DNA from 2 places in the Nonomuraea sp. NPDC047897 genome. Region 1 is predicted to be linked to the other one. Evidence: predicted binding sites of a transcription regulator. Region 1 holds the regulator's gene; the other holds the start of a gene.
What was found. The regulator LexA, encoded in region 1, represses DNA repair genes until DNA is damaged. The targets are predictions, from matches to a motif close to TCGAACANNTGTTCGA.

Region 1 (7,635 bases):
TGGTGCGTGCGGCAGGCCGAACGCTGTTGCCGGTCATTCGAGCACGCTGCTAGGCTCCGCTCGCGTCCTCGACCGCGAAAGGGGGGTGGGAACCGTGAGCCAGCTGACTCTCATGTGCTCCCACCCCGTTCTGAGGACGCCGAGGATCTGAAGGGGAGCGCGCCGCTACCCGGAAGGACCCCTCACGTGACCGATCTGGTCATCCGCCCCCTCGTCACGGGCGAGGAAGCACTTTTCGACTCCCTGCCCGATCCCGGCCTGGTCGGCTTCGCCGCCTTCGGCGACACCTACAGCGAGATGGCCGCCGCCGGTGAGTACCGCCCTGAGTGGACCTGGGTGGCCCTGCGAGACGGCGTCGTCGTCGCGCGAGCAGCCTGGTGGGCCGGGCCAGAAGACGACAAACCGGTCGCTCTGGACTGGTTCGACTTCACGGACGCCAATGCGGCCGTCCAACTGCTCCGCGCCTCACCGCTGCAGGCCGAGTACTCACTCAAGCTGCCGCCCGGCTGGCGCGACGTCCCCGCAGTCCGGGAGCAGGCCCAGGCCCGGATCGACGCGGCCATCGCCGCAGGAATGTCGCCTCTGGCCGAGCGGTACCGCTACCGCTGGACGCCGGACTGCGGCGTGCCCGCGCGCCCCGGCCGCCTCGAATTCCGTCCCGAGCCCGACGACGCGGCGATCCTCGACGTCTTCCGTCGTATTCACCAGGGCAGTCTCGACGCCCATGCGCGCCGCACCGTCGCCGCATCCGGGCTGGAGGCGGCCGCGCAGGAAGAACTGGATTACCTGCGCTGGTTGCCGAGCCCGCGCGAGTGGTGGCGGCTTGCCTACACCCCTGCCGGGGAACTCGTCGGCCTCAGCGTCCCCGCCCGCAACTATGGAGACCCTGTCATCGGCTACATCGGCGTCGTACCCGAGCACCGCGGCCACGGATACGCCTACGACCTGCTCGTCGAGGCCACTCACAAGCTCGCTGACGAGGGCGTGGACCGCATCGTCGCCGGGACTGACCAGACCAACGTTCCGGTGGCCGCCCACTTCGCGAGGGTCGGCTACCCCATCGCCCAGGAACGCGTCGACCTGATCTGACGCAGAGACAGGAATCGGTGTGGGACTCGGGGTGTGACAACCGAGCCCCACACTTCGCTCCTGCGACTCAGTCGCGACCCCGGCCCGAGAGCGCGTCGCGGATGCGGTCCACGAGACCCGTTCCGGGTCCGAGGAGCTTGTTGGCGGGCGGGGTGTCCGGCGCGGAGGGATGCGGCCGGGTCGGCGCCACCTTCTTCGCCCGCTCCACCTTGGCGCCCAGTTCGGTGAGCTCCTCCGCGGTGCAGGCCGCCCGCAGTCGCGGGAACAGGTCGTTCTCCTCGTCCTGGATGTGGTGGCGGATCTGCCGCATCAGCTCCTCCAGGGTGGGCCAGAACTCGGCGTCGCCCGGCTCCAGGGCCTCAAGCCGCTTCATCGTCTCCTCGGCCTCGGCGTGCTCGGCGATCTCGTGGTCGGCCTCCTTGTCGCCGCCGGGCACGTGCTTGCGCACCGCGGGGTACAGGAACTGTTCCTCGGCCACCGAGTGGCGGACCAGCTCGATGACGACCTGCTCGGCCAGCGTCTTGGGTCGCTCCCCGATGGCGCCGACCATCGTCTCCAGTTCGGAGAACATCTGCTCGACCTCACGGTGGTCGGTCACCAAAACCTCGATCACGTCCCGCTGCTGCTCGCCCATGTCCCATCCCTTCCTCGACCGGATGCCGGGCCTCGTCGCCAGGGCCCGGCCTGTGCTGCTCCGGCATCTGCTTTCCGCACAGGGAGGGTGAAAACCAGGACCACCACACGCGCCGCCCGCCCGCCCAACTGCCGGTCGGGCCGTCGGGCCGTTCGATCGTCCGGATATCGGGCCTGCCTGACTGCCGGGCCCGCGCCGACCTCCTCGTGTCGGGCCTGCCTGACTGCCGGGGCCGCGCCGACCTCCTCGTGTCGGGCCTGCCTGACTACCGGCCCGCCCGACGTCCTCGTGTCGGGCCTGCCTGACTGCCGGGCCCGCGCCGACCTCCTCGTGTCGGGCCTGCCTGACTACCGGCCCGCCCGACGTCCTCGTGTCGGGCCTGCCCGACTGCCGGGGCCGTCTGACCTCCTCTTGTCGCGCTGCCCGACCTCACCGTCGGGCGGCCGACGGCGGAGTTGGGCCGCCCGACGTCGGGCTGTCCGACCTCACGGCCAGAGGCGGTCCAGGATCTCGGTGAGGATCTCTTCGGTGGTGGCGAAGTTGAGCCGTACGTGCTGCTCGCCGCCAGGACCGAATGCGGCGCCGTCGCTCAGCAGGACCTTGGCCTCCCGCTCCAGCACTTCGGCCATCCCCGGCCGGCCGTAGTCGAGCCAGGCCAGGTAGGTCGCCTGCGGCATCCGGTAGCCGACCGTCTCGGGCACCCGGGCGGCGATCGTCTTGCGGTTGCGGTCGAGCACGGCCCGGGTCTCCTCCAGCCAGGCGTCTCCGTGCCGCCAGGCCGCGACTGTCGCCTCCACCCCGAACAGGTTGGCCGAGCCGTAGATGAACGGCGGCTGCGCGTCCAGCCTCCTGCGCAGCTCCGGCACGCCGACGTGGGCGACCGAACACCGGATGCCGCCGAGGTTGAACGCCTTCGTGGCGGAGGTGAGCGTGACCGTCCGCTCGGGCAGGAGGGTCGCGAACGGGATGTGCTCGTGCGGCGCGTACGCGAGGTCGGCGTGAATCTCGTCGGCGATCACCAGCAGGTCGTGCCGTTCGGCGTGCTCGGCCAGCTCTTCGAGCTCCTGCCGGGTGAACACGCGGCCGGTGGGGTTGTGCGGGTTGACCACCAGCAGGACCCGGCACCCCGACAGGTCGGGCACCTCGAAACGCCACGAGTCGCCGTCGGGGTGGAACTGGACGGGCCGCAGCGGGCGTTCCATGTCCTCCAACGTGGTCAGGAAGGGGTGGTAGGCGGGAGTGTGGACCGCCACGCCGTCACCGGGCCGCGTCCAGATGTGCAGGAGCACCTGGAGCGCCTGGTTGATGTCGGAGTACGTGCGTACGTGCTCCGGTGCGGGCCGCCAGCCGTAGCGGGTGGTCATACGTTCGGCGAACGCCTCGGCCAGTGGGCCGCCCTGGGGGGCGTCGAGCCAGGCCGGATAGCCCAGGTCACCTTCGGCGCGACGCTTGAGTGCCTCGACGACCGCGGGTGCGGTGGGCAGGTCCATGTCGGCCACCCAGGCCGGAATCACTCCCGGGCCGGCCTTGGCCCACTTCAACCCGTCATGTGCGGTTTTGATGTCATTCAGGTAACTGGCGTCCTTCACCACATCAGTCTAGATGTGGGACCTTCCACGGCCTGGGCCGCACGTGACGGCCGATTGACCGGGGGACGGCACCCGGGCCCGCCGGCCTGGCTCGGGTCGCCTCCTGCCGGCGGAGACCGAAGCACGTGCCGCCACCGGCCGGTCGGGCAGGGCATCCGGTCAGAGGCGTCGCAGCACCGCCACCACCTTGCCGAGGACACTCGCCTCGTCACCGGGGATCGGGTCGTAGTTGGGGTTGTGCGGGACCAGCCAGACGTGGCCGTCCTTGCGCTTGAACGTCTTGACCGTGGCCTCGCCGTCGATCATGGCGGCCACGATGTCGCCGCTCTCCGCGACCGGCTGCTGGCGGACGACGACCCAGTCGCCGTCGGCGATGGCGGCCTCGATCATGGAGTCACCGGTGACCTGCAGGAGGAAGAGGGTGCCCTCGCCGACGAGCTGCTTGGGCAGGGCGAAGACGTCCTCGACGCTCTCCTCGGCGAGGATCGGGCCACCGGCGGCGATCCGGCCGACCAGCGGAACATAGGCGGCCGTCGGCCGGTTGACCGTGGATTCCTCGCTGCCGGCGTCGGGGTCGACCCAGAGCACGGGCTCGCCGGGGAGGCGAACCTCCAGGGCGCGGGGCCGGTGCGGATCGCGGCGCAGGTAGCCCTTGCGCTGCAACGCCGTCAACTGGTGCGACACGCTGGACGTGCTCGTGAGCTGCACGGCCTCGCCGATCTCACGCATGGACGGCGGATATCCGCGCTGCTGCACCGAGTCGCGAATCACTTCGAGAATCTTGCGCTGCCTGGGAGTCAGGCCCAGGGAGTCGCGCCGGCGCACCGCGAGGTCGGTGACCCCGTTTGCGTCATCTCGCTCGCTCATGCTCTCCTCCTCGCCAGCCGGGTCGCCGCAACCGGCGCACCTCCCGGTCCGTGGTCTTCGTGTCGCACACAGCGACCGTATCTCTGTTGAAGATCATCTTCAAACAATTGTTCGAGTCTTCCTCGAAATTGTCGCCAGTGTGGTGTACAACATCGTACGGGAGTTCGATCGACACCGTGTTCGATTTGCTGATCATAATCAGAGCTTTTTCTCGGGCCGCGACGGTGTGGGAGGTCAATCGTGCGAGCGATCTCAGCCACTGACCTGACCGACGGCACCAGACGACCGGGCCTGGTCATGGGTGCTGTCCGGCCCTGTTCCGGTTCCGCGAGGGGCGGGCCCGAAACGGAGCAGAGCATGCGCAGTGCCGTTCGCATGACGATTTCGCCCGATGTCGACGTTCGCGGGTGGGTGTGATGTCGAGACGCGATGCGACGTTCTGCGGCGGTCGCGGTCATGGGGCGGGTGGCCCGGTCCGGCGAAAGGCGGGCGTTTCGCGGCCTTGGGTCATTTCCGGGCGAGGAAGCGGGTCGCCCGCCAGACCCCCGACGGCAGGAGGGTGCGAAGTCCGTTCGTGACGCCCATACGGCCCGATGCGGTCGGAAGACGATGGGAGAGCGCGGCCGGCGCGGGATGGGGAGTTTCGGGCGGGCCACGTCGAGGGGTGGAGTTCTGATGCGGGAGGACGGGCCGCGGCGCGGCGGCATGTCATCAGGTGGGGCGAAACTGCCGGAAGGGGGAGCCGGCCCCGTGCGGGGACAGAGCCGGATGGACGGCCCCGAGCCGAACGGCCGACCGGTGGGTCGCTGTGGTGCCGTGGAGGAGGAGCGCGGTGCCTCGCAGGGTTCCGGGCGGCGCGACGGCGGCTCGCCCGCGCGGGAGTGGGCAGCCGGCACGCCCCCGCACTCGTCCGGCGGCGCGGGGGGCGGGGGCCGCTCCGCGGCGGGCCGGCGGCCACGGCTCTGGCTCGTGCCGCCACCGAGGGGCGGGGCCGACTCCGACGACTTCCAGTCCGGTGGTTCCGGCGATTCCGCCGGCACGGACCGGGACCCCGGGAAGCCCGCCGCGCGGGGCAGCGACGTCCGAGGCCCCGCCCGGCCGGAACCCCGTGCGAGAGAGACTTCCGGAGCCTGCCGGGAGGTGGACGCGGACGCGCGGCCGGACGATGTGACGCGGGGTGTTGTGCGGTCCGGTGGGGGTGGGGATAAGGCTGCAGGGCCGGACGGCGTGGACAGCAGGGGCGTCGCACCATCGGCTCTTGGGAGGGAAGACGCGGTGCCGGCGGTTCCTGGGGTGCCCTACCCCGCCGGCTCCGGTCAGCAGGAGCGGCGGGCCGTGCGAGGGGGTGGCGAGGTGGGCGACCGGGCGCCGGCCGTCCGTGGGGTGCGCGACCTCGCCCGGCGGGAACGTCGCGAACCTCCTGACGTCACGCCGGGACGAAGGAGCAGGTACGCCGTCACTCCAGGGCGGCGAGGCGAGGGCCCCGTTCCGCCTGGCCGGAAGGGACTGACGGATCACTCACCGGCCCGCAGGACGCCGGCAACCGGGCGCGGGGCAGGACAGGAGCCGCAGCGGTGGAGCGGCCGGGGGAGGCCGAGCGAGGCCGGGTGGCAGGACGAGGAGAGCCGAGCCGGTGAGGCGGCCGCTCGCCGGGGTCGCGTCGGCCCTTCCCGTGGTGAGGCGCGGCCGGGCGAGGAACGGAAGCTCCTTCGGGCGGGGGCCGGAGAGTCCGGCGGAGGCGAAAGGCGGGGTGTGAGGGGTAGTCACCTCGCCGTGGTGCCGGGTGGCGGGGGCGGTTCCGCCGGGCGCAGGGCAGGTGTCGGGTCGCCGCCCGAAACGCGGCGTGAACGGCCTTTGTCGCCACAAGCGGGGAAAGGCCGGATGGCGTCCCCCACTGCGGGGCGGCGTGGGCGGGCGGTGCCCACTGGAGGGCAGCGTGGCGGGCGGGCGGTGTCGTCAGGAGGGCGCCGTGGGCGGGTCGTGCAGCCGCCCGTACGTCTGACGCGGCGGGGACGGGCGGCGGTGCTGCTCTGTATGGTGCTGCTTTCGCTTGGCGGGTTCTGGCTGGGGACGAGGACAGCCGGTCATGCGGACGTCCGTCCTGGGCTGCCGGGGCCGGCAGCGGTCGAAGCGGGATCATCGCGCGGGGCCGACGCCGCCCGCGCCGGTGAGCCGGGCTCGTCGCCGTGCACCGCGGCTACTTCGAGGAGTTTGCGGCCCGGTGCCCGGCTGGATCCGGGGGACGACGCCGCGCGCGGGCACCTCACTGGTTGAGGCGCGCCCGCCGATCGGGGGACCGCCCGCTGCCGCGATGCCCCGTTGGTTGGTGGGGTGCGCGTAGCCGGAGTGTCGCGCCGCTTCGGTTGGTGGGTGAAACGCGCTGTGGTGGTGTCGCGCCGCTTCGGTTGGTGGGTGAAACGCGCTGTGGTGGTGTCGCGCCGTTTCGGTTCTGGTGGGGTGCGCTGTGGTGGTGTCGCGCCGCTTCGGTTGGTGGGTGGAAACGCGGTGTGGTGGTGTCGCGCCGTGGCGGTTGGGGTGGAACACGGTGGTGTTGCGCCGCGTCGGTTACGAGGTGGCGCCTTGGTGGCGTGAGGTGCTCGGGGCGGACGGGTCAGGTGGCCTCGGAAGTGGGCAGAAGGCGCATCCTCGGGCGACACGCCGGGATGCCGGGGTGGCGGCCGCGCTGATCAGCTACTTCCGCGGCGCGGGCCCGGCCAACTTGCGTTCATGGTCGCTCGCTTCTACGGTTGGACCACAACATCTAGTAGTTACACCGATGTAGTTCACCACACCTTGTGTTTCCGTGACCGCCCCATGGGGAGCCGTGGGGCGTGCGCGAGCGTCCCGTGACGGGGATCGCGCGCCTGTGGTGACCGCCGGTCAAGGAGGCGAAAAGCGTGCATTGTCCGTTCTGTCGCCATCCTGACACCAGGGTCATCGACAGTCGCTCGACGGACGACGGTGCCGCCATCCGGCGTCGCCGCACCTGCCCCGAATGCGGACGCAGGTTCACCACCCAGGAGACCGTACTCCTGATGGTGAGCAAGCGCAGCGGCGTGACGGAGCCGTTCTCGCGGGACAAGGTGGTCGCAGGCGTGCGCCGGGCCTGCCAGGGCAGGCCGGTCAGTGAGGACTCACTGGCCCAGCTCGGCCAGCGGGTCGAGGAGGCCATCCGGGCCAAGGGCGCGGCGGAGATCCCGTCCAACGAGGTGGGGCTGGCGATCCTCGGGCCGCTGCGGGAGCTGGACGAGGTCGCCTACCTGCGGTTCGCATCGGTATATCGCGGTTTCGAGAGCCTGGCGGACTTCGAGGCCGAGATCGAACAGTTGAAGGCGGAGAAGGGGGAGTCATGACGGAGACGGCCAGCGGTTCGGTCGCGCGCGGCGGCAGTGGAGGCAAGCGCCCGCGCAAGGGGCTGAAGATGAAGCGGATCTTCACCACGCCCGGTGTGCACCC
Region 2 (7,635 bases), on a different contig from region 1:
GGCCATCCAGGTGGCCATCGCCTCGGCGGTCGCGAGGCGGTCGGGGTCGATGTCGTGCAGGACGAGGGTGGAGTCCCCCAGTTCTGGAAAAGTCAGGATGTCCGAGAGGACGTTCTTGGTGAATTCGACGCTGCCGGCGCCGAGGAACACGATGCGTGCCATGGGGCTCTTCCCTTGCAGAGCACGGCGGGCTCGCGGCCCGCTGAACTGGCGAGTATAGCCTTATGTCCGTTTTTCTAGCGGTCGTTCCGCTGTACGGAATCAGTGTCGAAGGAGGGGGGTGCGGCACCCCGATCTGCCGCCCGTCCATCACGCTGCCGTTCACGCTGAACCGTGCGGGTCGCCCGGGGACGGCGAGCGGTCGGCGTCCCGTCCTCGTCGCGCCCGGCCGGTTGCCTGCACGGCGTCATCTTGCCTCCTTCCCTCTCTATTCCGCAACGTGGAATGTGGTTCTGAATCGGGAACAGGACATCATCTAGGTCTGGGCGTGTCAAGAAGCCGCTACACCTGGCTCCGGCGGACCGGGCCGCCTAGTCGTTCCGTATAATGGAACTCTAGACCGCTATGAGGAATATTGCTAGGTTTTCCGGCACGGCAGCACCGCCGCGACCGTTCCGGAGGAGACCCGCCGATGAAGACAGCCCCAGCCGGGGAGCCCATGGACACCGCCGTGCTGCGCGAGCTGCGCGCCATCGTCGGCGCGGACCACGTACGGCACGCCGATGGGGACGTGACCGCCTACACCCGCGACGCCACCCCGCTCTTCCACGCCCGCCCGGGCGCCGTGGTTCACCCCGCCTCCACCGACGAGGTCGCCGCCGTGCTCCGGCTGGCCAGCGCGCGCTCCATCCCCGTCGTCCCGCGCGGCGCGGGCTCCAACCTGTGCTCCGGAACCGTCCCCCTGACGGGCGGCATCGTCCTGGTGCTGACCCGGCTCGACCGCATCCTCGAACTCAGCGACGACGAACTGCTGGCCGTCTGCCAGCCCGGCGTGACCTGCGCGGCGCTCGCCGACGCCGCCGCCGCGCGCGGCCTGTTGTACGCCCCCGACCCGGGCAGCAGGAGCGTGGCCACCATCGGCGGGACGGTCGCCACCTGCGCGGGCGGCCTGCGCGGCCTCAAGTACGGCGTGACCCGCAACTACGTGCTCGGCACCGAGACCGTGCTGGCCACCGGCGAGGTCATCCGCACCGGCGGCCGGCTCTGGAAGGACGTCGCCGGCTACGACCTGACCCGCCTGCTCACCGGGTCCGAGGGCACCCTCGGCGTCATCACCGAGGTGACCCTCGCCCTGCTGCCCGCCCCGCCCGCCGGCGGCAACGGCCTCGCCTACTTCCCCCACCTCGCCGACGCCGGCCGCGCGGTCGCGGACATCATCGCCGCCGGCATCGTCCCAGCGACGCTGGAGTTCCTCGACGCCAAATGCGTCCAGGCGGTCGAAGAGTTCGCCCGGCTGGGGCTGCGACGCGACGCCGGCGCACTGCTGATCTTCGGTGACGACGGCGAGGCCGCCGCCGTCACCGGTCGGCTGACGCGGATGGCCGAACTGTGCCTGGCCGCAGGCGCGATCGAGGCCACCGTCGCCGGCCCCGCCGCCGAGTCGGAGGCCCTGCTGGCCGCCCGCCGGTGCACGCTGCCTGCGCTGTCGCGGCTCGGCTCCATCACCATCCTGGAGGACGTCGGCGTGCCCCGCCCGCAGATCGCCGCCATGGTCGGCCACATCGACGCGATCGCCGACCGGTACGACGTCTCCATCGCCACCTTCGGCCACGCAGGCGACGGCAACCTGCACCCGACCTGCGTCATCGAACCCGGCGACGACGAGGCGATCGAGCGCGCCCACCGCGCCTTCGCGGAGATCTTCCGCACGGCGATGAGCCTGGGCGGCACCATCACCGGCGAACACGGCGTCGGCGCGGCCAAGCTGCCCTACCTCGCCGAACGGCTGGGCACCGCCCAACTCGACCTGCTGCGCCGGATCAAGGCCGCGTTCGACCCGGCGGGCGTCCTCAACCCCGGAAAGGTGGGCTCATGACCGGCTCCGCTCCTGGCCCGCTGCGCCGGATCAGGGCCGCGTTCGACTCGGCGGGCGTCCTCAACCCCGGAAAGGTGGGCTCATGACCGGCTTCACCCCCGACCTGCTCAACCGCTGCATCTCCTGCGGCTTCTGCCTGCCCGCGTGCCCGACGTACGCGCTGACCAAGGACGAGACGTCCTCCCCGCGTGGCCGCATCAACCTCATGCGCGCCCTCGACGAGGGCACCCTGCCGGCCGACGACCAACGGCTGGGCGAGGAGGCGAGCTTCTGCCTGGGCTGCCGCGCGTGCGAGACCGTCTGCCCGGCCGGGGTCCAGTACGGGGCGCTGCTGGAGGAGTGGCGGGACCAGCAGTGGCAGGGCGCCGACCGGCCGCTCGTCGTGCGGCTGCTGATGTTCGCGGTCAACGCCCAGTGGCGCGTACGGTTCCTCGGCCTGCTCAGCCGGCACGCCCGCACCCGCGCCAAGCCGTCCGGCCCGCACCTGATGCTCGGCTGCTTCGAACGGGCGCTCTACCCCAGGGTCAGCCGGGCGGCGCTGCGACTGAGGCCCGAACTGGCCGCTCCACCGGCCCAGGGCTGCTGCGGCGCCCTGCACGCGCACAACGGAGACTCCGAACACGGCCGGCGAATGGCCGCCGAACTGGGCGAACGGCTGCCGGGCAGCATCGTCACCACCTCCGGCGGCTGCGCGGCTCACCTGTCGGACGTCCTCGGCCGCGCCCGGGTCAAGGAACTGTCGGAATACCTCACCACCCCACCTCCCACGGGTTCCTCGACGAAGCCGCCCACGAGTCCTTCCCCGATGCCGCCGGCTGGTTCGTGTCCGGAGCCTTCCGCTGATCCCTCACCCGAGTCGCCTGCTGACCCGCGTCTGGGATCTTCCGTGGATTCTTCACCTGCGTGCCCCGCCCCTGCGCGACCGGAGCCTTCCGCCGCGCACGGGATCGGCCCCGCGTCCTCGTCCGACAAGCCGCTTCGGATCGGTCTGCAGGACTCCTGCCATCTGCGCAACGGCCTCGGCGTGTGGCGCGAGCCGCGGGCGCTGCTGGAGCAGATCGGCGAATACGTCGAGCTGCCGTCGGCCGGGGCCTGCTGTGGCGCGGCTGGTACCTACGCCCTTGTCCGGCCCCGCGACAGCAGGCGTGTTCTCGACGCGAAGCTGGACGAGATCGAGGCCGCGGAAGTCGACTACGTGGCCGTGGTCAACCCCGGCTGTTACCGGCAGCTCGCTCAGGGCCTGCGCCGCAGGAAGTCGGCTGTACGAGTGGTGCACCTCGCCGAACTCCTGATCGACACGACCCTTCGCCATCGCGACTGACGCTCGTCCGCGCGGACCAGCGCGGTATCCGGCCGTGGCGGTTGCTCCCTGTCGGGTGGTCCCTGTCGGGTGGTCCCTGTCGGGTGGTCCCCGTCGGCTGGTCCCTGTTGCCTGACCTCTGTTGCCGGGTCGGCATGGTCAGGGTTGGTGCTGGGGCCTGGTCGTGGTCAGGGGTAATCGTCGTCGATCTCCAGGCCCTCCTGCTCCAACGCCTCCTTGACGACCCGGAACGCCAGGCCGGGAGCGTAACCCTTGCGTGCGAGCATGCCGGCGAGCCGGCGAGTGCGGGTCTGGGTGTCGAGGGCGCGGGTGGCGGCGAGCTTGCGTTCGACGAGGCGGCGGGCTGTTTCGAGCTCCTGGTCGGGGTCGAGGCGTTCGACGGCTTCGTTGACCGTGTCGGAGTCGACCCCGCGGTGGCGGAGCTCGGCTGCCAGGGCGCGTTTGGCCAGACCGCGGCCGTGGTGACGGGAGTCGACCCATGCCTCGGCGAACGCCTCGTCGTTGATCAGCCCCAGCTCCGAGAACCGGTCGAGCACCGCCTCCGCCGCCTCTTCCGGCACGTCCCGTTTGCGTAGGGCTTGTGCGAGCTGGGCGCGGGTCTTGGGGGCCATCGTCAGCAGGCGGAGGCAGATGGCCCGGGCCACCGCCTCCGGATCGGCGTCCGGCGCGGCGGCGGCCGTCGAGCCGTCGTCGGGTCCGTCGGGCAGCCACCCGGCGTCCTTGTCCGCCGCACGGCCACGCTTGCGACCGCCTCGGCCGCCCGGCCGTCGGGCGCGCCGAGACTTGGCCGAGCTCTCCTGCTCGCTCTCCTCACCAGAGGGGAGCAAGGGCGTGGGCGACCACCAGGCCGCGTCTCCTGCCTCCGAGGAAGATCCTTGACCGGCCTCGGGCGCCCCGGCACCCGGATCGCCGCCGGCTCCTGGGAGTCGTCCACCATCTTCGAGCTCGCCGGAGTCCTCTGCTCCTGCTGGGGTTGCCTCACCGGGGGGCACCTCAGGGGCCCAGGCTTCGCCACCCTCGGGTGATCCGGGCCCGGACGCCGCGACAGCGTGGGGGGTCGCGACAGCTTCGGGAGCCGCGTGGACGGTCTCGCCCATGGCGGCGGTGCTCATGGGGCTCGGGGGAACGAGGGGCACGGAGCTGTCCGCCGTACGGCGTTTGCGTTCGCGCCACTCGCTCACCGACGGCCAGCCGCCCACGGACGGCGGCGAAGACTCATCGTCCTGGCCGGACCAGGGGCGTGGACCCTTCGAGCCTGAGGGGGCGTCACCCGGGGAGGGGAGGTCGCGGTGGCTCCCGCCGTGGGACGGGCGGGAGCCACCGGCCTGTGGGGCAGGAGGGTCGGGCCACGCGCCCCGGTCGCGGTCGCGGCCGCGAGGCGCCTCAGCCGGATCGGTGTCACTCATGTGGCGACCGATCAGACGTCACCGGGCTTCGGCGTGGCGGCCTTGGAACCGCGGCCGGACGGGGCGGCGGCGGCCGGAGCCGGAGCGGGAGCTGCGGCGGGGGCGTCGAGCCGCGGGCCCACACCCAGCTTGTCCTTGATCTTCTTCTCGATCTCGTTGGCCATGTCGGGGTGGTTCTTCAGGAAGTTGCGGGCGTTCTCCTTGCCCTGGCCGAGCTGGTCGCCCTCGTAGGTGTACCAGGCGCCGGACTTGCGGACGAAGCCGTGCTCGACGCCCATGTCGATCAGGCCGCCCTCGCGGGAGATGCCCACGCCGTAGAGGATGTCGAAGTCGGCCACCCGGAAAGGCGGGGCCATCTTGTTCTTCACGACCTTGACGCGGGTGCGGTTGCCGACCGCCTCCGTGCCGTCCTTGAGCGTCTCGATGCGGCGGATGTCCATCCGGACCGAGGCGTAGAACTTGAGCGCCTTACCGCCGGTCGTGGTCTCCGGCGAGCCGAACATGACGCCGATCTTCTCGCGCAGCTGGTTGATGAAGATGGCGGTGGTGCCGGTGCTGCTGAGCGCGCCGGCGACCTTGCGCAGCGCCTGCGACATCAGACGGGCCTGGAGGCCGACGTGGCTGTCGCCCATCTCGCCCTCGATCTCCGCCTTGGGCACCAGCGCGGCGACCGAGTCGATGACGATGATGTCGACGGCGCCCGACCTGATCAGCATGTCGGCGATCTCAAGCGCCTGCTCACCGGTGTCGGGCTGGGAGACCAGCAGCGCGTCGGTGTCGACGCCGAGCTTCTTGGCGTATTCGGGGTCGAGGGCGTGCTCGGCGTCGATGAACGCCGCGATGCCGCCCGCACGCTGCGCGTTGGCCACCGCGTGCAGGGCGATCGTGGTCTTACCCGAGGACTCCGGGCCGTAGATCTCGACGATCCTGCCGCGCGGCAGCCCGCCGATGCCCAGCGCGACGTCAAGGGAGATCGACCCCGTGGGGATCACCTCGATGGGGGCTCGCGCGTCATCGCCGAGGCGCATGACGGAGCCCTTGCCGAACTGCCTCTCGATCTGTGCGAGGGCGGTCTCGAGGGCCTTCTCGCGGTCGTTGATAGCCATGGAACTCCCCCTGCAGGGTCGTGTTCGGTCAGTCGAGTGAAAGCTACGGCCTGCCACCGACATTTTCCGCCGATGCCGGGGAAGACGTGGCCCGGCGAGTTCCATGGTAGCCGAACGACTGTTCGATCACGCCGCGAACACGCTGCGGTACGCGGGGTCCGGCCGAGGCCGTTCCACACCGCGGGCGGGACGACTGGTCGCGTGACGCCCCTCCGGGGCGAACCGGCCTCCTGGCACCTCGTGCGACCGGCCGCGGGGGTACTGATGATCGCGATCGGCCGCGGGTCGTCTCCTGGAGGGGGGCGCGACGGCCCCGCGCCGTGTCCGACCCTCCGTGTCCGACCCTCCGTGTCCGGGTCTGCCCGGCCCTCCGTGTTCGGGGTCTGCTGTGTCTGGGGCTGCTGTGTCCCGGCCCTCTGCGTCACTTCCTCCGCGCGCGGGCCTGGCTGTGCCGCGCGGGGCGAGGTCGACGTGGAGTCCTGATATTTCCAGCCATTTCGGCGTACGGAGGTAGGGGCGTCACCGAGCCGGGGACAGTTCCGTCGAGGGTTGGAGGCGGCGACGTGTCGAGCACGTACACCGGTGAACGGCGCACCCATCTGCGGGCTCTGGCCGAGACGCTGCCGCCGCACGGATTGGTGGGCCGTGTGATCGGCGGCGACGATCCGATGCTGCGGGTCTGGCATCCCGGGACCGGCCGCCGGACGATCGTCTTCGCCGCGCTCACCACCGGCGGGTGGGTCTTCCTGTGGTCGCCTGGCGGGCAGGGGCGAGCCGACGATCCGGATCGCACCGCCCGCGCGCTGCGGGACACCCTCGACCCGCCGCGGTCAGGGTGACCCCGGACGTCTCACCGCAGGCGGGGCGGGACGTCTTCCACCTGGCAGACCGCCCGCCACACGGTCTTGGCGCTCTCTCCCTCGGCCAGCGCCTGCATCACCGTGCGGCCGTCGAGCGGGGCCAGCACGTAGTCGCGGGCCCATGAATCGGCATAAGTGTCGCCGAAATGGGCGCGCATTCGTCTCCAGAACTCGGTCAGGCGCATCACTCAAGTATGGAACGGCGACCGGCGTGGGTGGGTACGACATCCCCCGTACAGAAGGACAGAGCCGGAAGGTCCGAACGGCACGCGGCCGTCGAAAGCTCGCCGCGAGCGGGCAGGCCGAGGACGCGCAGGGCGTCATGGCGTCAGCCTGGGCCCGCGCCGCCACGGCGGGTTCACAGCACGTGTGAGCCGTACATCTCGCCCAGGTGGTCGGCGAGCAGCTCCAGACGGGCGCCGTCGGGATCGCGGAAGTAGATGGAGGCGCCGCTCTCGATCTGGTGCGGCACGCCGGCCATCTCCAGCTTCCCGCGCAGCCGCTCCCACGTGACGGGATCGACGGAGATCGCGATGTGGTGCAGCCCGCCGAGCACCTCCCGGTAGGGGGCGAGGTCGAGGCCGGGGAAGTCGAAGAAGGCGAGCAGGTTGCCGTTGCCGATGTCGAAGAAGAAGTGGCTGGACCCCTGGTAGTCGCGGTTCTCGAAGATCTCCGTGAGCGGGAACTCCAGGAGCTCCTGGTAGAACGTGATCGTCCGCTCGACGTCCGACGAGAGCAGGGCGAAGTGGTGCAGGCCGCGGGCGCTGCTCGGAGGCCGGCGCGGTAAGAGATAGCGCTCCCTGATGTCCTCGCGGCGAGCTTCGATGGCTGCGTAGTCAATGCCCACGGTGGCTCTATGTCCGCTGCGCCCGCACTCAACCGCCCGCCGGGGGCACAGTGCGTTTTT

Region 2: recA (recombinase RecA) is a predicted target of LexA. The motif match lies at 5,979-5,994, and genes of this name have one in related genera.

Annotation. Positions count from the first base shown of each region.
Region 1 is NZ_JBIDCC010000012.1:141,227-148,861, reverse strand. Features, by position in the region: gene ACGF0J_RS26440 (GNAT family N-acetyltransferase) at 187-1,089, shown strand; gene ACGF0J_RS26435 (hemerythrin domain-containing protein) at 1,157-1,723, opposite strand; gene ACGF0J_RS26430 (MalY/PatB family protein) at 2,209-3,312, opposite strand; gene lexA (transcriptional repressor LexA) at 3,472-4,179, opposite strand; gene nrdR (transcriptional regulator NrdR) at 7,077-7,532, shown strand; gene ACGF0J_RS26415 (vitamin B12-dependent ribonucleotide reductase) at 7,529-7,635, shown strand, end outside.
Region 2 is NZ_JBIDCC010000009.1:128,038-135,672, forward strand. Features, by position in the region: gene ACGF0J_RS21360 (alpha-glucosidase/alpha-galactosidase) at 1-162, opposite strand, end outside; gene ACGF0J_RS21365 (FAD-binding oxidoreductase) at 632-2,035, shown strand; gene ACGF0J_RS21370 ((Fe-S)-binding protein) at 2,118-3,356, shown strand; gene recX (recombination regulator RecX) at 3,524-4,762, opposite strand; gene recA (recombinase RecA) at 4,774-5,868, opposite strand; gene ACGF0J_RS21385 (hypothetical protein) at 6,432-6,707, shown strand; gene ACGF0J_RS21390 (DUF3046 domain-containing protein) at 6,719-6,913, opposite strand; gene ACGF0J_RS21395 (VOC family protein) at 7,087-7,575, opposite strand.